DNA from 4 places in the Lysinibacillus sp. NPDC095746 genome. Region 3 is predicted to be linked to each of the others. Evidence: riboswitches for the same ligand, from Rfam matches in the RefSeq annotation. Region 3 holds a riboswitch; each other region holds the start of a gene.
What was found. A riboswitch is a leader RNA that binds a small molecule or an ion and turns the genes downstream of it on or off. The one in region 3 is predicted to bind S-adenosylmethionine.
Positions count from the first base shown of each region.

Region 1 (3,154 bases), on a different contig from region 3:
CAGTAAGGCACCCATTGCGACATTACTAATCCTTGGAGAAGCAAGTGAATTATCTGCCATCATGACTACATCCGCGCCCGCCTCATATATTTTCTTTGCCCCTTTAATAAAGCCTTCTATTTCTAAATGTCTTGGTGTATCTAACTCCACAATAACCGAGCGTTCACGTTTTACTTTTTCATGTAATGGCTCATAATTTGCTGGCTCTGCCTCACGAACAATCTCTATTTTTTCTGGCTTTGTATACTTTTCTTCAACCGGGGATAACTCCTCTAAGTACTTTTTCGCTGCAGCAATATGCTTTGGTGTCGTACCACAACAGCCACCAATTAAACGCACCCCTTGATCACGAAGCTCTACAGCTGCTCGACCAAAATAATCAGCCTCCGACTCATAAACGACACGCCCATCCTCTAAATCAAGAAGAGAGGCGTTCGGATACGCTGACATAAATGCCTGCTCAGGAAGCTCTACCCCTTCAAATGCTTGGATAGTATGGTGAGGACCTAAACGACAGTTAACACCTACGATATCAGCACCTAACGCTTCAAGTTCATGTAAGGCGTGATTTAAGCTCATTCCATTTTGTAATACTCCGGGTTCGTGCATAGAAACTTGAGCGATAATCGGTAATGTGGTTTTAGCTCGTAGCATTGATAAAGTCGCTGTTAGCTCTTCAAAATCATAATAGGTTTCAAGTAAAAGGCCATCTGGATTTCCTGCAAGTAAAACCGTTGCCTGCTCATCTATAGTTGCTAAGATTTCCTCTAACGTTGCATCACTTTTTCGAATACCACGGATTCCCCCAATAGTACCCAACACAAATTGCCCACCATCCGCTGCTGCACGTTTTGCAATCGTTATAGCAGCTTCATTATATTGCTGTACACGAGATTCTAATCCATAGCGGGCTAATTTTATGGCATTAGCTCCGTAAGTGTTCGTCTGAATAATATCGGCACCAGCAGCTATATATTCTCTATGAATCTTTTCAATTAATTCCGGTCTCTGTACATTCATTTCCTCATGACAGTACTCCAAGCCATAGCCGTATAAAACTGTACCAATTGCACCATCTGCTGTAAGAACATGCGTTTTTAACCTTTCAAGCAATCCCATAAAACTAACCTCTCTTTCTTTTTCTATCAATTATGCCTCGGCATAATTCGTTCTGAATCGGCTTTGTGCTTAGGCCTGCACGCTGCAGGTTAGTTAGCGTACTATCCGCTAAGAACTCCTTGCCGATTCCGTGACATCCGCCGAAGGCTTTAGGTCAACACGAAGTTGGTCACTCAGTCGTTGCCACAGGACGTGGCGTTCTTAGACTGAGTTCCTCTATTTCGACTGATGTTTGGACATCAGCCGAAAAAAAGTTAAAATAAAAAAGCCTTCTTTCACAAAAAAAGAAGGCTTTTACGTTTCGTAATTGTTTTCCTTCTCATCTTCGACACACGGTCTTCTGGATTTAGCACCTGACAATAAGTTGGTTGCTGAAGCTTCATAGGGCCAGTCCCTCTGCTTCTCTTGATAAGAATTTAGTATGAATTTTTTAAATAATTAAAAGAATCATATCGTTTACGAACGATTGAGTCAAGACTATTTCACTGAACAAAGGATAATTTTTACGAAATTCATAAAATTTTGATTTATATTAAACAATTACGATAGTTTTTCTACAAGTTCCTCACCAATTTTTTTACCATTTTGAATACACGCACCTATGCCTACTCCAAAATAAGAGCATCCTGCTATTGATAAATTTGGATAGTTTTTCTCGAGCTCTTGTAAGAGACCTTGCAACGCTTCACGATGTGCCAAGTCGTACTTCGGCATCTGGTCGATCCATTTCGTCACGTTAATAACAGTTGGTTTTTCTTCAATTCCTAAGCTTTTTCTTACGTCCTCTAGAGCTACAACCGCTAATTCTTCATCTGACATCATACGCAATTTCTCATACTCGGGGTTAATGCTCTTATAAAAAAGTCGTACAAGTAATTTTCCTTCTGCTGAAGTGTGTTTCCACTTGCGGCTTGTCCACGTTGCTGCATTACAGATAACATCCGAATTATGTGACACAATATAGCCTGTTCCATCTGCAGGTAATCTATTATCGGGAACATCAAATCCTAAATAAATCGTAATGGCGGATGCAGTATTAAATTGTTCAAAATAGCCGTTCAAAGAGTCATCCTGTAATAAGCTTTGTACCGCTTCATTAGGCAGTGCCAATACAACATGATTTGCTTCAATCATTTTACCGTTTGCTAACGTAACTGCGTATAGATTCTCCTGCTTTTTAACACTAGTAGTAGCAATCCCTTTTATAATTTCTACATCCGTTAATGTTTCTTCAAGTCGATCAATTAGTGACGATAAACCATTTTTAAATGAAATAAATTTTTTATTGGCGGCTTTCACAAATTGTTCCCTGTTTGCATCGAAACCTTTAATAATACTACCGTAATCGTTTTTGTAATCGATTAAATACGGTAAAGTAGAAGCAATTGAAAGTTGATTTAAATCTCCAGAATATACACCTGCAAGTACCGGTGCTATTTGGTTTTGAACAAGCTCTTCACCTAAATAATACGTTAAAAATTCCCCAATCGAGCTTTCCTTTGTAAACCTTTCATTCGGCATTGTTAAATCCTTTAACGCTTCTTTTTTACCTTCCTCTGATACAAGCGTGCTTTCCTCGAGAGATTGTAAGCTCATAGGGATACCGAATGTTGAGTCTGTTGGAATGGCATGTAGCTCATTATTTGTGTAAATATACGAAATACCTGTTTCGTTATAGACTAGATTTTGTGCAAAATTCAGTTCCTCTACTAACTCCATGACACCTTTATGACGCGCTACAATAGAATCTGCTCCAGTTTCCATGATGAATCCTTGTTCATATGAAGAGTGCAGCTTGCCACCAAGGTATGTATTTTTTTCAACAAGCACAAGTTTTACATCTAAGTTTTTCTCCTGAACTTGGCGTTGTAAATAATGCATCGTACACAATCCCGTAATTCCGCCACCTAATACAACAACTGTTTTCATATTAACCGCCCCTATTTTTTGTTCTTTATTTAGTATAAACTTTTTTTATCGAAAATTACGTTAAACCCTTTACAAATTTAGCAAAAATGGAGCTATCCAGCACATT
Region 1 covers NZ_JBIWGL010000024.1:33,148-36,301, forward strand. Annotated here, with positions in the region: gene ACIQ7N_RS17215 (bifunctional homocysteine S-methyltransferase/methylenetetrahydrofolate reductase) at 1-1,119, opposite strand, end outside; SAM riboswitch class I at 1,436-1,534, opposite strand; gene ACIQ7N_RS17220 (protoporphyrinogen oxidase) at 1,660-3,048, opposite strand.
Region 1: linked by a shared signal. The riboswitch ahead of ACIQ7N_RS17215 (bifunctional homocysteine S-methyltransferase/methylenetetrahydrofolate reductase) and the one ahead of ACIQ7N_RS09055 (O-acetylhomoserine aminocarboxypropyltransferase/cysteine synthase family protein) in region 3 are both predicted to bind S-adenosylmethionine.

Region 2 (3,154 bases), on a different contig from region 3:
TTCACACAGCGAATAAGGGTACTCTTTCCTGCACCACTGTAGCCGATAACCCCATGAATTTCACCTTTTTTGACATGCAGGTTAATACCATCTACTGCTTTGACGATACCATTTTTAGTTTTAAATTCTTTTGTTATATTTTCTAGTTGAATCATAAGGTGATATCTCCTTTCTAAGTCCTTCGATAAAGCAAGAATCTGCTAGCTTTCCTGTAGGAGTCTCGCAGATTCTTGATATACTTAATCGTCACTTACCAGCTTGGAATTATGGAGCCTTGGAATTTTTCTTCAATAAATTTGCGCACCTCATCAGATTGATAAGCTTCAACAAATTTTTTGATCGTTGGGTCATCCTTGTTTTCAGCACGCACCACAATGTAGTTCACATATGGAGAGTCCGTAGATTCTAAAAGAATGGAGTCTTTTTTAGGATTAATGCCAGCATCAAGAGCGAAGTTTGTATTAATGGCAGCTACATCTACTTCACTAAGCTGTTTAGGAATTTGTGCAGCCTCTAATTCAATGAATTTCAAATTCTTTTTGTTTTCTTCCACATCGCGAATAGATGCTGTTAAGTCTGCACCGTCTTTTAATTTAATGATGCCTGCCTCTTGAAGGACAAATAGAGCACGAGCCCCGTTCGTTGGATCATTCGGTAATCCGAATGTAGCACCATCTGGAACGTCATCGAATGATTTATATTTCTCGGAGTATATGCCCATAGGAGTTAAAATTGTTTTTCCTACTGGCACTAAATCTGTTTTGTGATCTTTGTTAAATGCATCGAGGAAAGGCTCGTGTTGATAGCTGTTTACATCAAGATCACCCTCGGCTAACGATGTATTTGGTAAAACATAATCAGAAAACGTTTTTAGTTCTACCTCTAAGCCATTTTCTTTGGCAACTTTTGCTGCAGCCTCTGCAATTTGTTCGTGTGGACCAGAAGTTACACCTACTACAATCTTATTTTCATTAATAGTCTTACTTTGACTATCCTTACTATTTTCTTTAGTACCACAGCCCACTAATGCTGCTACTAATGTAAGACTTGCTAAACCTAATAAAATCTTGTTTTTCTTTTTCATGAAACATACCTCCAAAGTTGTTTTATCGGTAATAAAAATAAAAAAACTCTCTTAAAAATTAAGAGAGGCTCATGAAAAATTGTCCTCTCTTATCTTTCAAACAATGATTGTTTGCTGGAATTAGCACCTTCCTTAAAAAAGGAGGTTGCCGAGCTTCATAGGGCCAGTCCCTCAGCTACTCTTGATAAGAGATTTATAATATTTTTTTGTAAATCCGATAGAACTAATATAAATTATAGGATTTAGTAAGTCAATTGAATTTTTAAAATTTTTCATTTTATTTTAATGTTTAGTCGCGAAAGAAGAGAGAGAAAAAACTGTCCCTATAGCAAGTCTGAGCTAATGGAACAGTTTTTGATTGAAATGTTCACGGGTTAAATAAGTTTAATTTTTCAATTCTGCTGATCGCTTCACGTAAGCGGTCTTCGCTAACAAGTAAACCAACCCGTACAAAGCCTTCACCATATTGACCGAAGCCATTGCCTGCAGCTACTGCGATATCAGCTTTGTCGAGCAATATATCGGCAAATTGTTCACTCGTAAAACCTAGTGGAACAGGGAGCCATGCAAAAAAAGAGCCTCTCGGTGCTGTTACTTGCCAACCAATTCGCTGAGCTTCTTCGATCAGGACGTTTCGTCGACGCTCATAAGTCGCTCTTAGCTTATCTGCACAACTTTGGGAAGCAGTAAGTGCAACTGCCGCGGCTTGTTGTACGGCAGGAAATTGACTACAAAATAGATGATCTTGAATAAGGTTAATGGCTGCGATAATGTCGGGTTTACCAACAGCGAAACCAATGCGCCAGCCTGCCATATTATACGTTTTGGATAATGTATACATTTCGATACCGACATCTTTAGCACTATCAGCTTGCAGGAAGCTGATAGGTTTATGGCCGTCAAATCCAATCGCTCCGTAGGCAAAATCATGTGCGACGATAATATTATGCTCTTTTGCAAAGCGTACTGTTTCCTCGAAAAATTCCAATGTTGCAGTACCGCCAGTTGGATTATTCGGGTAATTCAAGTACAGTAACTTCGCCTTTTCCTTTACTTCATCGGATAAAGCAGTATAGTCTGGCAGGAAATCATTTTCTGCGAAAAGAGGCATAACTTCAAAATTAACATCACCTAATACGACACCAGATAAGTAATCTGGATATCCAGGATCAGGTAATAGCATAGTGTCACCGGGGTTTAAAACAGCTAACGGTAGCTCAACAAGACCAATTTTCGTACCACCGAGAATAGCAACCTCTGTATCAGGGTCAATGTCCACATTGTATTCACGTTTGTAGAAGCTTGCTGCTGCTTGGCGTAATTCTGCTATGCCGCGAAATGGAGAGTATTGATGATTTTGGGGATTTTCTGCCGCCTCCTGTAATGCTTTAATAATGTGTGAAGGAGTGGGTTGATCTGGATTACCTTGACCAAGATTGATAACATCACGTCCTTCAGCAAGAGCAGCGTTTACTTTTTGCACAAGTGCTGCAAAAAATTGAGTTGGGAGTTGCTGTAGTTTTTTTGAGAATTCCATGCACGTCCACCTTTTTCAGAATATAATAATTATTGAAGATATGATGCACATAATATTACTTTTTTTAGTAATTGTCTAGAGTATTTTCAGATAACTAAAAATCAAAAGTGACGCAAATGAGGTGGGAAAATTGAACAAAGTCTCGTATTTTATCGTCAATGCTTTTACTACAGAGCTTTACAAGGGAAATCCCGCAGCAGTATGTTTACTTGATTCAACGATACCTGAGTCGACCATGCAAAAAATTGCTCAAGAGATCCCGGTACCAACAACAGCTTTTGTTCAAAGGAAGGATAATCATTTTTTTCTTAGATGGTTTACGCCTGCAAAGGAAATACCGATTTGTGGACACGGAACAATCGCTAGCGCTTTTTTACTTTGGAAACAAGGGATTGTACCTATCAATTCTTCGATTATATTCCAGACTGTAAGTGGCCCTTTACAAGCAAATTGGTTCAATGAATTAGTTGAAATAACAATTCAAAAGTATCAGTTAGAAGAGATTGAATGTCCTTTGGGGCTTGAAGAATGGC
Region 2 covers NZ_JBIWGL010000011.1:133,418-136,571, reverse strand. Annotated here, with positions in the region: gene ACIQ7N_RS10565 (methionine ABC transporter ATP-binding protein) at 1-155, opposite strand, end outside; gene ACIQ7N_RS10560 (MetQ/NlpA family ABC transporter substrate-binding protein) at 251-1,084, opposite strand; SAM riboswitch class I at 1,171-1,275, opposite strand; gene ACIQ7N_RS10555 (pyridoxal phosphate-dependent aminotransferase) at 1,452-2,621, opposite strand; gene ACIQ7N_RS10550 (PhzF family phenazine biosynthesis protein) at 2,752-3,154, shown strand, end outside.
Region 2: linked by a shared signal. The riboswitch ahead of ACIQ7N_RS10560 (MetQ/NlpA family ABC transporter substrate-binding protein) and the one ahead of ACIQ7N_RS09055 (O-acetylhomoserine aminocarboxypropyltransferase/cysteine synthase family protein) in region 3 are both predicted to bind S-adenosylmethionine.

Region 3 (3,154 bases):
ATGTATGTAAAGACATTCATAAAAATTGTTCTTTTGAATATATTAATAAAAATTTTTTCTGTATATTTTCATAAGTCTAATTTAAAAAGCTCATTCCCTGTAGCAGCAGAGAATGAGCTAAAAATATGAGGGATAATTAACTAGCGTTGGCTAGCAATTTATAACGATATTGTGTTAAAGCTTGTTGAACTAATCCTATTTCCTCCCGCGTAAAATTTGGTATTGCATACGTACGTTCAACTAATTGGAATGTACCGTATTTTAAATAATACTCTGTCGCAGGAAGAGGAATATGATTTGCTCCATAGCTTTCATAAGCTTCGAAAACTTCTTTTACTGTATAGCCTTCCTCTTTGACATAAACCATTTCATTAAAAGCAGAATGTCCAAAGTTCTCTTGCCATTTACGTTCAACTGACGCAAGTATGTTTTGAATGGACATGTTGTTCACAAACACATGACCTTCATTTAATTCATAAATAAGATAAGATGCAATGTTTTGCGCACTATACACATTTCCCATTTAAAACACTCCTTTATCATCAGTTTTGTAGCAATAGTAGCTACTGGCTGAGTAACTACTCCTCTTCATCTATTCAAAAGTGGGGGAGCACTTATGAAACTAAATTAGTTTAAGCATTAATTGAAAACATTGGTTCTAGGTTGGTAGCCCTTCGAACACTTTTCTTATTTCCTAGTATAAAACAAGGATTTAAGAAAGTCAATAATACTTATCAAGTTACTAGGTATTAAATTTCCAGCTTCTTCACCAAATGAGGCGAGCGGATGATGTAGCAACCTTTGACGCATGACCAAATGAGGCCTATCGAATGAGAAAATACGTCAACACTACAACAAAGTCCTTTTTATTAAGCTTCTACTTTTTGTTGTGAGGCTGTTACTTGTTCAATAGCTTGTTCTAAATCTTCAATGATGTCCTCTACTGCCTCTAAACCGATGGATAAGCGAATGAGCGACTCGGTTACGCCAGTTTGGATTAGCTCTTCAGCAGATAGTTGCTGATGTGTAGTAGATGCTGGATGAATAATTAATGATTTTGCATCCCCTACATTTGCTACGTGCGAGAATAATTTCACACTATCTATTAATTTACGCCCTGCTTCACGTCCACCTTTAATACCAAATGTAAGCACTGAACCGAAGCCATTTTTTAAATATTTTTTAGCTAAATCATGGGTAGGGAAATCTTCTAAGCCATTGTAATTTACATATTCCACAGATGGGTGGTTTCGTAAATATTCAGCTACCGCTAATGCATTTTCGTTGTGTTTAGGAATACGCAAATGAAGCGTTTCTAAACCTTGTAATAAATTAAATGCTGCATCTGCACTTAATGTTGGACCAAAGTCGCGTAGTAATTGCACACGCAATTTTGTGGCGAATGCTGCCTCTGCTGTGTCAATACCATAACGTAAACCATGATAAGAAGCATCTGGCTCAGTAAAACCTGGGAAACGGCCACGAGTCCAGTCAAACTTCCCTGCATCTACTACAACACCACCTAAAGTTGTTCCGTGGCCACCAATCCATTTTGTTGCGGAATGAACAACAATATCCGCACCGTAGTCAATTGGTGTAGAGCCATATGGTGAAGCAAATGTGCTATCAATAATTAATGGCAAGCCGTTTTCATGTGCTATATTTGCTACTGCTTCAATATCTAGTACCTTTAAACTTGGGTTACCGTAAATTTCAGCGAACACGGCCTTTGTTTTATCAGTAATAGCTGCTCGGAAATTTTCTGGATTTGTTTCGTCTACAAAAATCGTTTTAATACCGTAGTTTGGTAGTGTGTTGGCGAATAAATTATAAGTACCTCCGTATAAAGAGCTACCTGCAACGATTTCATCGCCTGCCCCTGCAAGATTTAAAATGGAAAATGCGATAGCTGCTGCACCAGATGAAAGTGCTACTGCTGCTGTACCGCCTTCTAATAAAGCGACGCGTTTTTCAAAAACATCTACAGTTGGGTTTGTAATTCGTGTGTAAATATTGCCCGCTTCCTCTAAGGCAAAAAGACGTTGCGCATGAGCAGTGTCTTTAAAAACGAAAGCCGTTGAGCGATATATCGGTACTGTTCGTGATCCTGTTACCGGGTCTGGCTCTTGGCCACCGTGTAACAGCAATGTTTCTGGTTTAAATTTTGTCATTGTATACCTCCAAATGGTTATTTTTTTACGATGGTACCGGAGATGAGGAGGATTTTTTAGTAGAAAACAAAAACCCTCTTCAGCTAAGAAGAGGGTTGCGGTTGCAAGTTTTCCTCCCCTTATCTGCCAGATCCAATAAGAATCTGTAGGAATTAGCACCTTAGCAAGTTCATCACTTACTGGTTGCCGGGCATCATAGGGCCTATCCCTCCGCCGCTCTTGATAAGAGTATGAGATTCAATTTCCATCGTTGTTACACAGTATAAACATAGACTTTTTCACTGTCAATACTAAAATTTTATTTTTTCTGAAACTTCCGTCTGCTTTTTTACGTAATACGAACGCATACACTATTTTGATATTTATAGTTTTTATCACAAAATGTGGGGTTGATTACAGTTCCGACTATGTGCTCTCCTAGGGGCGCCCAGTCTCACTCCAATCAACTTTAGGGCATTTGTTATACCAAACGTCATTCCTAACTTTTAGTGACGAGCCTATTTTATTTTGAAAGGAGAATTTTTATGATAAAAGCCGTTATTATTTTTCTTCTTGTTGGTTATTTGATTGGCTGTATTCACGGCTCTAAAGTTGCTCAGTTTTTATCTGGGGTAGATTTAAAAAAGACTGGTCATGGCAATGCAGGTGCCTCTAACGCAACACTTTCCCTCGGCTGGAAATACGGCATATTAGTTGCACTGATCGATATCGGCAAAGGCGTTGCGGCTATAATCTGTGCACATGCCTATTTAGCAGATATAACACAATTAACAGAAATACAAGTTTGGCTCTTTACTTATATTGCAGCTGCTGGTGTCATTCTAGGTCATAATTTCCCATTTTATATGGGCTTCAATGGCGGTAAAGGAACTGCTTCAATCATTGGGATATTACTTGCAATTGATTGGACAATTGGCTTATTTGCACTCATTTTATTTGTTATGTTATCTTTCGTAACGAACTATTTAATTGTCGGTGTACTT
Region 3 covers NZ_JBIWGL010000009.1:101,149-104,302, reverse strand. Annotated here, with positions in the region: gene ACIQ7N_RS09060 (hypothetical protein) at 137-523, opposite strand; gene ACIQ7N_RS09055 (O-acetylhomoserine aminocarboxypropyltransferase/cysteine synthase family protein) at 870-2,171, opposite strand; SAM riboswitch class I at 2,288-2,400, opposite strand; gene ACIQ7N_RS09050 (glycerol-3-phosphate acyltransferase) at 2,696-3,154, shown strand, end outside.

Region 4 (3,154 bases), on a different contig from region 3:
TTTCTTTCCTTTCGGGTATCCGATGAGGATAGCGATGGTTCCGCAAATTCCTATAAGGACTGGATAGAAAGAGTATTGCAACATGCTCACTGGTGAAATTCCGGCTACACTTGCGGCTGCCAGGAATTGGGCTCCGTATGGTAGGAGGCCTTGAATCGTACAGGAGAAAATATCTAATATACTTGCGGACTTTCTTGGCTCAATCTCATACTGTTCCGCAATATTTTTTGCAAGCGGACCAGCAATTAAAATAGCAATCGTATTATTGGCCGTCGATAAATTAGTTAGGCCTACAAGACCGGCAATACCAAATTCAGCACCTTTTTTCGATTTAATCCTTTTTGTTGCAAGGTGAAGTAGAAAGTCAATCCCACCGTTATACTTTATAACTTCCACCATTCCAGCTATTAATATCGCAAGGAATGCCATTTCATACATGCCTGCCATTCCTTCGCCGATCTTTTGAAAAAGGCTCATTAAATGATAGCTGCCATCCGCTAAGCCAACAGCCCCGGCAAGAACAATCCCAGATGCTAGAACAAGGAAAACATTCATTCCAGCTAACGCTAAAATAATGACCAAAATATAGGGAACAATTTTTACCCAATTATAGCTTAAATGCTCCACTTGCGCAGTTTCACCCATTGTAATGAACCCTAAAATAAGACTCGTTACAATAGCTGCCGGCAAGACAATCCAAAAATTTACCTTAAATTTATCCTTCATTTGTGCACCTTGTGAACGAACGGCAGTAATGGTTGTATCTGAAATAAAAGATAAATTATCGCCAAACATCGAACCACCAACAATCGCTGCCATTACTAAAGCCATGGAAAGCTCGATATGCTCGCTTATGCCAACTCCAATGGGCGCTAGCGCAACAATCGTTCCCACTGATGTCCCCATTGATAGGGAGATAAAGCAGGCAATGATGAATAAGCCTACAACAAGCAGATTTGGCGGAACGACCGATAAAGCAAAGTTTACAGTGGAATCCACTGCCCCCATGCCTTTTGCTACCGATGAAAAGGCCCCAGCCAAAAGAAAAATAACAACCATTAGCATGACATTTAAATTTCCTGCGCCTTTGCAAAAAATATCAACCTTTTGCGCAAACGATTCTTGTCGATTCATCGCTAAAGCGACAGCGCCTGAAATGGAAATGGCTACAATGACAGGAAAGGCGTAAAAATCACCTGTAATAACCCCTGAGCCAATAAATAAAATCAAAAACACAACAAATGGGATTAGCGCCCATGGATTCTCTTTCTTCATGTCTACCTCCAAAAATAAAATTGGACACGTCTTTTGTCCATTCTTTTTACGAAAAAAAGGCCTCTTCTTGTACTAACAAGAAGAGGCCTTATATCTATAAAACACTCCTCTTATCTATCAAGCCTTTGCCTGCTGGATTTGGCACAGTAACTTAAATCATAAGTTCCGCTGCCGAGATTTCATCGGGCCAGTCCCTCCATCTCTCTTGATAAGAAGCAAAATATTATTTTTTTCACAATAATAAATATTAAAATAAAAATTCAATTTTTGCAACATATTTTTATTTGATTTTTATTTTAAAGCTATATTCTGAAAAGTTTTTGAGGAAAATATCCGTAATATGCTTAGAGCACCTCGATTTAACAGTTGTAGGGAATAAAAGAAGTGTTGCAGCAATTGCAACTTTAAAAGGAAGCGCCCCTGGGACAGCAAAGGGCGCTTAAAACATTTGTGGTAAAAATTCCGTCATAAAGCGTTGGTTTTTACGCAACCATATTTTTAAAATCATACGATGTGTTAGAAGTCGTTGTCTTTTTTGTGGTCTAGCCTTGGCCTCTATTAAACTTTGTAGTAGAGTACATGTTTCTGTTGCAAATGCTTGAGGGTCAACGAGGACGTCAAGCTTATAATCAATTAATTGTACCGCCTGTACCTTTGCAAGTAATTGTGCAAAGCGTGTATTCATTTCTAGAAAGTTTTCTTCTAGTTCTAGGTCGATTAAACTATATAGTGTTTGTTCAATGTCAGCTTCAAGCGCTTGTAATTGTTCAATGGATGGCTGTGTCAAAAAATCACCTCTAGTTTTTTAAAAATGCGGCTATACAAGGTAAAAGCCAAGTGTAGCGAAAAATAAGCCGAATATAACTGTAGTGCTTATATAAACAATCGCTTGTCTCCATTTTTGCTGCTCCAAGAGCGTCAAACATTCAAAACCGAATGTCGAAAAAGTCGTATAGGCTCCTAAAAAACCAATCCCTATTAAATGCCAAAACCAATCACTTAGATGTAGCGCAAATAAAAAGCCAAGCGCAAAAGACCCTGTTATATTAATAAAAAATGTTGCCCATGGGTATGTATGGACAATCAATTTTCCTAGATAAAATCGTGTTAGTGCACCTAAAAGTCCACCGATACCAATAATTATCATACGATGCGCCCCTTTGCTAGTTTAAATCCTAGCCATGCACAAGCTAAACCGCCAAAAACACTTACTAATATATAAAGAACGGCTTGTAGCCATTTACTATCCTGCAAAAGCAATAGTGTTTCTAAAGAAAATGTCGAAAAGGTTGTAAAGGCACCAAAAAAGCCAGTACCAATTCCTATAATAACAGGCGTTCTCTTTGTAAACATTGTAAATAGCCACGCTAAACAAAAGCAGCCAATTAAGTTCATACAAAGTGTCGCAAATGGAAAACCACCGTTATTTGAAAGTGCTTGGCCAAGGCTATATCGACAGATGGCACCCAAAAATCCGCCAATTCCAACAGCTAAAAATGATTTCACAGTAAAGACCCCTTACTAAAATGTCTATATTGAAAAGTGTATCATGTGCACACTATTTTAGATATATTTCTACCAGTTAGATTCAAAAAGATCACCGTTTTACGTTCCAAAATACTTCAGGTAAAGTCCCTATATCATAGCAAAATTATTGTTTCAAATACGATTACATCGTTCAATTGAAATCTCCGTCGACGGAAAACACAATAATACAAAAATAATTATTACAATAGAGCTGGTGCCTTCAAAAGCACACTATAAAGTTCAAAACAATAATTGATGTTTAAGTTTGACGCTCGAGTCTCTTATATTCAACTTGCACCGATGGATGTTGGCGTGAGCGAAGGGAATGGCATTTTTACACCCTTAATGGAAA
Region 4 covers NZ_JBIWGL010000031.1:41,107-44,260, reverse strand. Annotated here, with positions in the region: gene ACIQ7N_RS19410 (Na+/H+ antiporter NhaC family protein) at 1-1,275, opposite strand, end outside; SAM riboswitch class I at 1,383-1,490, opposite strand; gene ACIQ7N_RS19405 (hypothetical protein) at 1,715-2,062, opposite strand; gene ACIQ7N_RS19400 (fluoride efflux transporter FluC) at 2,093-2,422, opposite strand; gene crcB (fluoride efflux transporter CrcB) at 2,419-2,781, opposite strand.
Region 4: linked by a shared signal. The riboswitch ahead of ACIQ7N_RS19410 (Na+/H+ antiporter NhaC family protein) and the one ahead of ACIQ7N_RS09055 (O-acetylhomoserine aminocarboxypropyltransferase/cysteine synthase family protein) in region 3 are both predicted to bind S-adenosylmethionine.